3 regions of the Kitasatospora sp. NPDC093806 genome follow, and region 2 is predicted to be linked to each of the others. Evidence: riboswitches for the same ligand, from Rfam matches in the RefSeq annotation. Region 2 holds a riboswitch; each other region holds the start of a gene.
What was found. Region 2 has a riboswitch for cobalamin ahead of AB0N76_RS27750 (hotdog domain-containing protein). Riboswitches for the same ligand answer to the same signal wherever they lie in the genome.

Region 1 (2,253 bases), on a different contig from region 2:
CAGCCGCTCACCGGGTCGGTGAGGTCGAACTTCTCGTGCAGCACCCCGACCAGCTCGATGGTCCCGATGATGAACGCCACCGCGATGGACAGCCCGGTGATGGTCAGGTTGTAGTACACCTTCCGCACCGGGTTGGAGAACGCCCACTGGTAGGCGAAGTTCATGAAGGTGCCGTCCAGCGTGTCGAACAGGCTCATCCCGGCCGCGAACAGCAGTGGCAGGCAGACGATCGCGTACCAGGGCAGGCCGGAGGCGGCGCCCGAGCCGGCCATCACCATCAGCGTGACCTCGGTCGCGGTGTCGAAGCCCAGTCCGAGCACCATGCCGACCGGGAACATCTGGCCGGGCCGGGTGATCGAACGGGTCGCCCGGTTCAGCACCCGGGCCAGGAAACCGCGCGAGTTGAGGTGCTCCTCCAGCTCGGCCTCGTCGTACTTCCCGGCCTTCATCGAGCGGAACACCTTCAGGATGCCGAACAGCGCCGCCAGGTTGAGCGCGCCGATCAGGTACAGGAAGGCCCCGGAGGCCGAGGTTCCGACCACGCCCAGCCACTGGTGGGTGGTGGACTCGTCGTCCATCAGCGTGCTCGCCAGCTGCGCGCCGCCCGCCACCAGGGCGGCCATCAGGACCACCATCGAGGAGTGGCCGAGCGCGAACCAGAAGCCCACCGAGACCGGCCGCTTGCCGTCGGCCATCAGCTTGCGGGTGGTGTTGTCGATCACCGCGATGTGGTCGGCGTCGAAGGCGTGCCGCATGCCCAGGGTGTAGGCGGTGATGCCCAGGCCCACCCCGAAGACCTGGGTGCCGACCTCGTACTTCTCCGGCGCGACCAGGAAGATCAGCGTGCCGAACGCCACCACGTGCATGGCCAGGATCACGCCCATCAACCCGGCCGTGCGGACGGTGTCCTCGCGCCGCCAGCGGAAGGTGGGCAGGACGGTGGGCGCCGCCGGAACGGCGGCGGTATCGGGCAGGGTCATCCTCGGATCACGCTCCAGCACCTCGTGGAAAGACTTCGTGAGATGCCGTGGCCGGTCTCCTGGCTTACGGGGCACCCGTACCCGCCTTCCCGGGCGCGCGAGGCACCCAGTGGCGTCGTGGATACGGACGACTCCCCCCGATCACAGTGGCGAGGGCCGCTCCGGACTGGGACCCCTGAGGGTCCGTCACCGGTCTTCCCGAGCACCACGGCGGGGAACACCGTAGGGGCAGTGAATGAACCCATGCAAGGCTGCGCACCTGCGCAGGTGTCCAGGATCACAGCCCGCCGCCTGCAAGAATGGGCCGTATGCATCTCGTACCGGCCGACCGCGCGGGCCACCGCACCATCGACGGCCACCGGGTCTGCGAGGCCATCGCCGCGATCGGCGACACCGGCCACGTCCGCTCCTGGGCCGAGCGGTTCTCGCTGCTCGCCGACCCCGGACGCCTCGCCCTGCTGCTCGCCCTGCACCGGGCCGGCCCCCTCGCCGTCACCGACCTCGCGGTGGCCACCGGCATGCGCGACCCCGCCGTCTCCCAGGCCCTACGGCTGCTGCGGACGGCCGGCGTGGTGCTCGGCGAGAAGGACGGACGTGTCGTGCGCTACCGGCTCGTGGACGCGTCCCTGCGCCCCCTCCTCGACGAATGCGCCGTCGACACCCCCCTCGACCACCCCGACCACCCCGAACCCACCCACCCCACCGCCGCCGCCGCCGGCTGACCCCCCGTCCGGGCGGGCGCACTCCGGCGGCGCGGCTCGTTCAGCCGGCCCCTATCGCTTCTGACAGGACGGGCACCAGAAGAGGTTCCGGGAGGCGTGGGGTTCGGTGCGGACTTCGGTGGTGCAGACGAGGCAGGGCATCCCGGCGCGGCGGTAGACGTAGACCTCGCCGCCGTGGTCGTCGACGCGGGGTGGGCGGCCCATCGCCTCGGGGGTGTGTTCGGGGCGGACGGTGTCGATCCGGCCCGCGTCGACGCCCTCGCGCATCAGGGCCACGAGGTCGGCCCAGATCGCGTCCCACTCCGCGCGGCGCAGGTCGCGGCCGGCCCGGTGCGGGTCGATGCCGTGCCGGAACAGCACCTCGGCGCGGTAGACGTTGCCGACGCCGGCCAGCACCTTCTGGTCCATCAGCAGGGCGGCGACGGTCGTCCGGCTGCCCGATATCCGCCGCCAGGCGGCGTCCGGGTCGGCGTCGGCGCGCAGCGGGTCCGGGCCGAGCCGGGCGGCGACGGCGGCCTTCTCGGCGCCGGTGATCAGCGCGCAGGTGTTGG
Region 2 (2,253 bases):
CCTGAGCCTGGGCCTCGAACGGCTCGCGGACCAGTGGCGCCACCACGAGGAGGCCGCCGCCGAGGCGGGCCGCCAGGTGTCCCGGGACGACTGGCGCCTGGTCGTCCCCGTGCACGTGGCGCCCACCTCGGAGGAGGCGCTGGACGACATCCGCGAGGGGTGGCTGCGCCAGCGCAACGAGCTCTGGATCGACACCTTCGCCATCCCGATGTCGCGCAACCCGCAGAGCGGGGCCAAGGCCTTCGAGGCCACCGTGGCGGCCAACGGCATCATCGCCGGTGACGTCGAGCACGTGGTCGGCGCGATCACCAAGCTGCAGGAGATCACCGGCGGGTTCGGGACCCTGCTCATCTCCTGCCAGGACTGGGCGTCGCGGGAGGCCCAGCGGCGCAGCCTCGACCTGTTCGCGCGCTTCGTGGTGCCCCGCTTCCGGGGTACGGCCGACCGCCTGCGCGCCTCCAACGACTGGGCGGCCGCCAACCGCACCGCGATGCAGGAGGCCGGCTTCGCGGCCCGGACCAAGGCGATGGCGGAGCACGGCGGGACCGAGACCGACGGCGACGCCGCGGCCCGCGCCTGAGCACTCCGCTGCCCGACCGGGGCCGTCGCACCCGCGGTGCGACGGCCCCGGTGCCGGTTGGTGATCATGGGGCCGGGCGGTGGCCGTAGAGTGGTGCGCGCAGCTGGTTCGCCCTGTCCGCCAGGCAGGCGCGTCGCAAGAGGGAACCCGGTGGGAGTCCGGGACTGCCCCGCAGCGGTGAGCGGGAACGACCGCCGTCAGACGCACTGGGCCCGGCCGGGCCCGGGAAGCGACGGCCACTAGGTGTCCGCCCTTTCACGGGTGGCGTGCCCGCGAGTCCGAAGACCTGCCACTGCCCGGGGACCGCAGCGGTCCCCGGTCTCACCGTGACCCCGAGGGCGGGCCGACGGCGTGGCAGGGGGCGCATCCGTGTGCCCGTCCGCTCCGCACGCACGCCTCGCTCCGGGTCCGCGAACTCGCGAAGGAGAGTTCCGTGAAGCAGACCGGTCAGCGCGGATCCCGCACCGCCGGCACCACCACCGGGGAGGTGACGGCCCGATGACGGCGCCCTCGGTTCCCTCCGTTCCGCCGGTTCCGCCGGTCCCGTCGGCCGACCCGGCCCCGTCCCGGACGCCGGGGGACTCGGCCGTGACCCTCGCGCACATCATGAGCGAGCACGACACCAACCTCTACGGGACGGTGCACGGCGGCGTGGTGATGAAGCTGATCGACGACGCCGCGGCCGCCGCCGCGGGCCGCCACGCCGGGGTGCCCGCGGTGACGGTGTCGGTCGAGGAGATGACCTTCCTCGCCCCGGTCCGGGCCGGGGACCTACTCACCGTCCGCGCCCGGGTGGACCACGCCGGGCGCACCTCGATGGACGTCTCGGTGGTGGTCACGGCGGAACGGTGGAACCTCACCGGACCGGTCACCCGGGTGGCGACGGCGCAGCTGGTGTTCGTCGCCGTCGACGCCGACGGGCAGCCGCACCGGGTACCCGCCCTGGTCCCGGAGACCCCCGCCGACCAGCGGCGCGAGCGCCTCTCCAGGGAACGCCGCGCCCGGCGGTCCTGACCGCCGCGACCCACGCGGGTCCGCGCGCCGCCCCGGCGCCCGGACCCGCACGGGCCCGCACCCGGACCCGCGCCCCTGACCCGCACCCGCGCCCGCACCCCAGGCTCGCGCCTGCGCCCGCGCCCGGACCCGCGCCCGGACCCGCGCCCGGTACCCGGAGCCGTGCTCGCGCCTGGACCCGCGCCCTCACCCACGCCCGCACCCGGCGTCAGGCTGTGACGGTCAGTCGACGCGCAGGGTGAACTGGGCGGTGTGCAGCTGTCCGGCGGTCTGGAACTGGAGGAAGACCCGCCAGTCGCCCGGCGCGGGGAGCAGGGCCTGGAAGGTCAGGGTGGGTCCGCCGTGGTCGCCGTCGACCCGGTCCGCCGGGTGGAGGTGGGCCAGCGCCTGGTCGCCCGCGTGGAACGCGGTGAGGTGGGCGTAACTGTCCAGGTAGGGCTGGATATCGTCGACCGGTCGGCCGTCCCGGCTGACGGTGGCGACCAACTGGTGGGCGCCGGCCATCGGCCGGGCGTGCAGGGTGACGGTGTAGCCGTCGACGGTGGCGCTCTCCTCCGGGGCGGGCAGCGGCACCGCGGCGGCCTCGCCGGGCACCGTCACGGTGCGGCTGAGCACGAGCTCCGCGGCGTGCGGGCCGGTGTCCGGGACGAAGTCGGCGT
Region 3 (2,253 bases), on a different contig from region 2:
CTTCCTGGTGGCCTGGGTGTGGATCACCGCCTCCGGCGGCTGGTTCCTGGCCGCGCACGGCGGTGGCCACCACGGCTGGGGCTTCGGGCTCTACGCGGGCGCCTTCGCGCTGTGCGTCGCCGCGTTCACGGCCGTGCTGTGGGCGGCGAGCAGCCCGGAGGGGCGCCGCCACGTCGTCGGCGGGATCTGGCTGCTCGGCCTGCTGCTGGCGCTGCTGCCGCTGTCCTACTACGGCGAGTACGGGCCGACGGGGGAGCACTCGATCCCCTTCCCGGCCGACACCCTGGTGATCGCCGCGGTGTCCTACCTCTTCTTCCTGTGGGCGCAGGCCAGCGGTTTCCGGACCGAGGACCTCGACGAGCTCCTCACGGCCCGGCAGGAGGATCGTCCGCAAGAGGCAGTTCGAGTGAATAGTGTGATTATCGGTCTGGAGTGAGGGGTGGGGAGGTACCTCTCGGCACATGAACAACACCCGAAAGTTCCTGTCCGGCGCGGCCATCGCCGCCGTACTGGTCCTCTCCTCCGCGGGCGTGGCCGCCGCCGGCTGCGACGAACAGCCGACCCCGCCCGTCCTCGGCGGCAACCACTCCCTGCCGGGCGGCGGCACCGTGTGCATCAACGAGGGCAGCGCCACCGCCCAGGGTGTGGTGACCGGTTCGCCGGGCGTCCTGTCCGGCAACCAGATCCAGATCCCGATCAATTTCCAGCTCAACGTCTGCGGCAACGGCCTGAACGTCCTCGGCCTCTGACGCAGCGACAAGTACTCGACGTCGCAGTCGAGTTCATCAGTACCTCGCCATGCATCCGCTGCGGGGCGGTGACCGTCGATCCCACCGGGGTCGCGGATACCGCCCCGCCGACCGCGCCCCGACGACCTATGATGGGGGCGCAGTCGGTTCGCCCCGCCCGCCAGGCGGGAGCGTCGTAAGAGGGAACCCGGTGAAGCCATTCGACTGGCCAGTCCGGGACTGCCCCGCAGCGGTGAGTGGGAACGACCGCCGTCACACGCACTGGACCCCCGAGGTCCGGGAAGCGACGGCCACTAGGTGCCGGAGGCCGACCAGGCCTGCGACGAGCCCGCGAGTCCGAAGACCTGCCACTGCCCGCGTGCACCCCGCACGCGGTGATCTCGGTGACCTCGAGGGCGGGTCGGCGACGCGGGCGGGCACCCTCCGGTGCCGTGCCGCACCGCCGCATCACCACGTCCACGAGCTCTCCCGGGATCGCAGCGCGACTCGCGAAGGAGAGTTCCGTGTCACCGAGCACCACCCCCGTCAACGCCACCGCCGTCGCCCCGGGCGGCCCGCTGGCCACCGCGTACGGCTACCCCCGCCAGGGCCCCGACCGCGAGCTGAAGAAGGCGGTCGAGGGCTACTGGGCCGGCCGCGTCACCGCCGCCGACCTGCACACCACCGCCGCCGGACTGCGCCGCGACAACTGGCGCCGGCAGGCCGAGGCCGGCCTCGCCGAACTGCCCACCGGCGACTTCTCGCTGTACGACCACGTGCTGGACACCACCGTGGCCGTCGGCGCCATCCCGGCCCGCCACCGCGCCGCCGTCGCCGCCGACCCGCTGGCCGGCTACTTCGCCATGGCCCGCGGCACCCAGGACGTCGCGCCGCTGGAGATGACCAAGTGGTTCGACACCAACTACCACTACCTGGTGCCCGAGTTGGGCCCGGGCACGGTGTTCGCGGCCAACCCCGCCAAGCCCGTCGGCGAACTGCGCGAGGCGCTCGCCCTCGGCCACACCGTCCGTCCGGTACTGCTCGGCCCGCTCACCTACCTGCTGCTCGCCAAGCCCGCCCCCGGCGTCCCCGCCGCCTTCCAGCCGCTCACCCTGCTCGACCGCCTGCTGCCCGTCTACGCCGAACTCCTCGCCGAACTGCGCGCGGCCGGCGCCCAGTGGGTCCAACTCGACGAACCCGCCCTGGCCCAGGACCGCAGCCCGGCCGAACTGGGCGCGGCCGCCCGCGTCTACCGCGAACTCGGCGCGCTCACCGACCGCCCCAAGATCCTGGTCGCGAGCTACTTCGACCGCCTCGGCGCCGCGCTGCCCGTCCTCGCCAAGGCCCCGATCGAGGGCGTCGGCCTCGACCTCACCGGACCGGCCGCCGCCAACCTGGCCGACCTCGCCGCCGTCGGCGGCCTGCCCGGCAAGCGCCTGATCGCCGGCGTCGTCGACGGCCGCAACGTCTGGATCAACAACCTGGAGCAGTCGCTGGTCACCCTGGCCACCCTGCTCGGCCTCGC

Region 1: another riboswitch for cobalamin. It lies ahead of AB0N76_RS30595 (HoxN/HupN/NixA family nickel/cobalt transporter); the one in region 2 lies ahead of AB0N76_RS27750 (hotdog domain-containing protein).
Region 3: another riboswitch for cobalamin. It lies ahead of metE (5-methyltetrahydropteroyltriglutamate--homocysteine S-methyltransferase); the one in region 2 lies ahead of AB0N76_RS27750 (hotdog domain-containing protein).

The regions. Positions count from the first base shown of each region.
Region 1 covers NZ_JBFBDO010000091.1:9,293-11,545, reverse strand. Annotated here, with positions in the region: gene AB0N76_RS30595 (HoxN/HupN/NixA family nickel/cobalt transporter) at 1-980, opposite strand, end outside; cobalamin riboswitch at 1,012-1,220, opposite strand; gene AB0N76_RS30590 (metalloregulator ArsR/SmtB family transcription factor) at 1,289-1,702, shown strand; gene AB0N76_RS30585 (DNA-formamidopyrimidine glycosylase family protein) at 1,754-2,253, opposite strand, start outside.
Region 2 covers NZ_JBFBDO010000073.1:35,918-38,170, reverse strand. Annotated here, with positions in the region: gene AB0N76_RS27755 (LLM class flavin-dependent oxidoreductase) at 1-580, shown strand, start outside; cobalamin riboswitch at 685-872, shown strand; gene AB0N76_RS27750 (hotdog domain-containing protein) at 1,169-1,594, shown strand; gene AB0N76_RS27745 (hypothetical protein) at 1,817-2,253, opposite strand, start outside.
Region 3 covers NZ_JBFBDO010000124.1:15,428-17,680, forward strand. Annotated here, with positions in the region: gene AB0N76_RS34580 (APC family permease) at 1-436, shown strand, start outside; gene AB0N76_RS34585 (chaplin) at 462-749, shown strand; cobalamin riboswitch at 926-1,095, shown strand; gene metE (5-methyltetrahydropteroyltriglutamate--homocysteine S-methyltransferase) at 1,253-2,253, shown strand, end outside.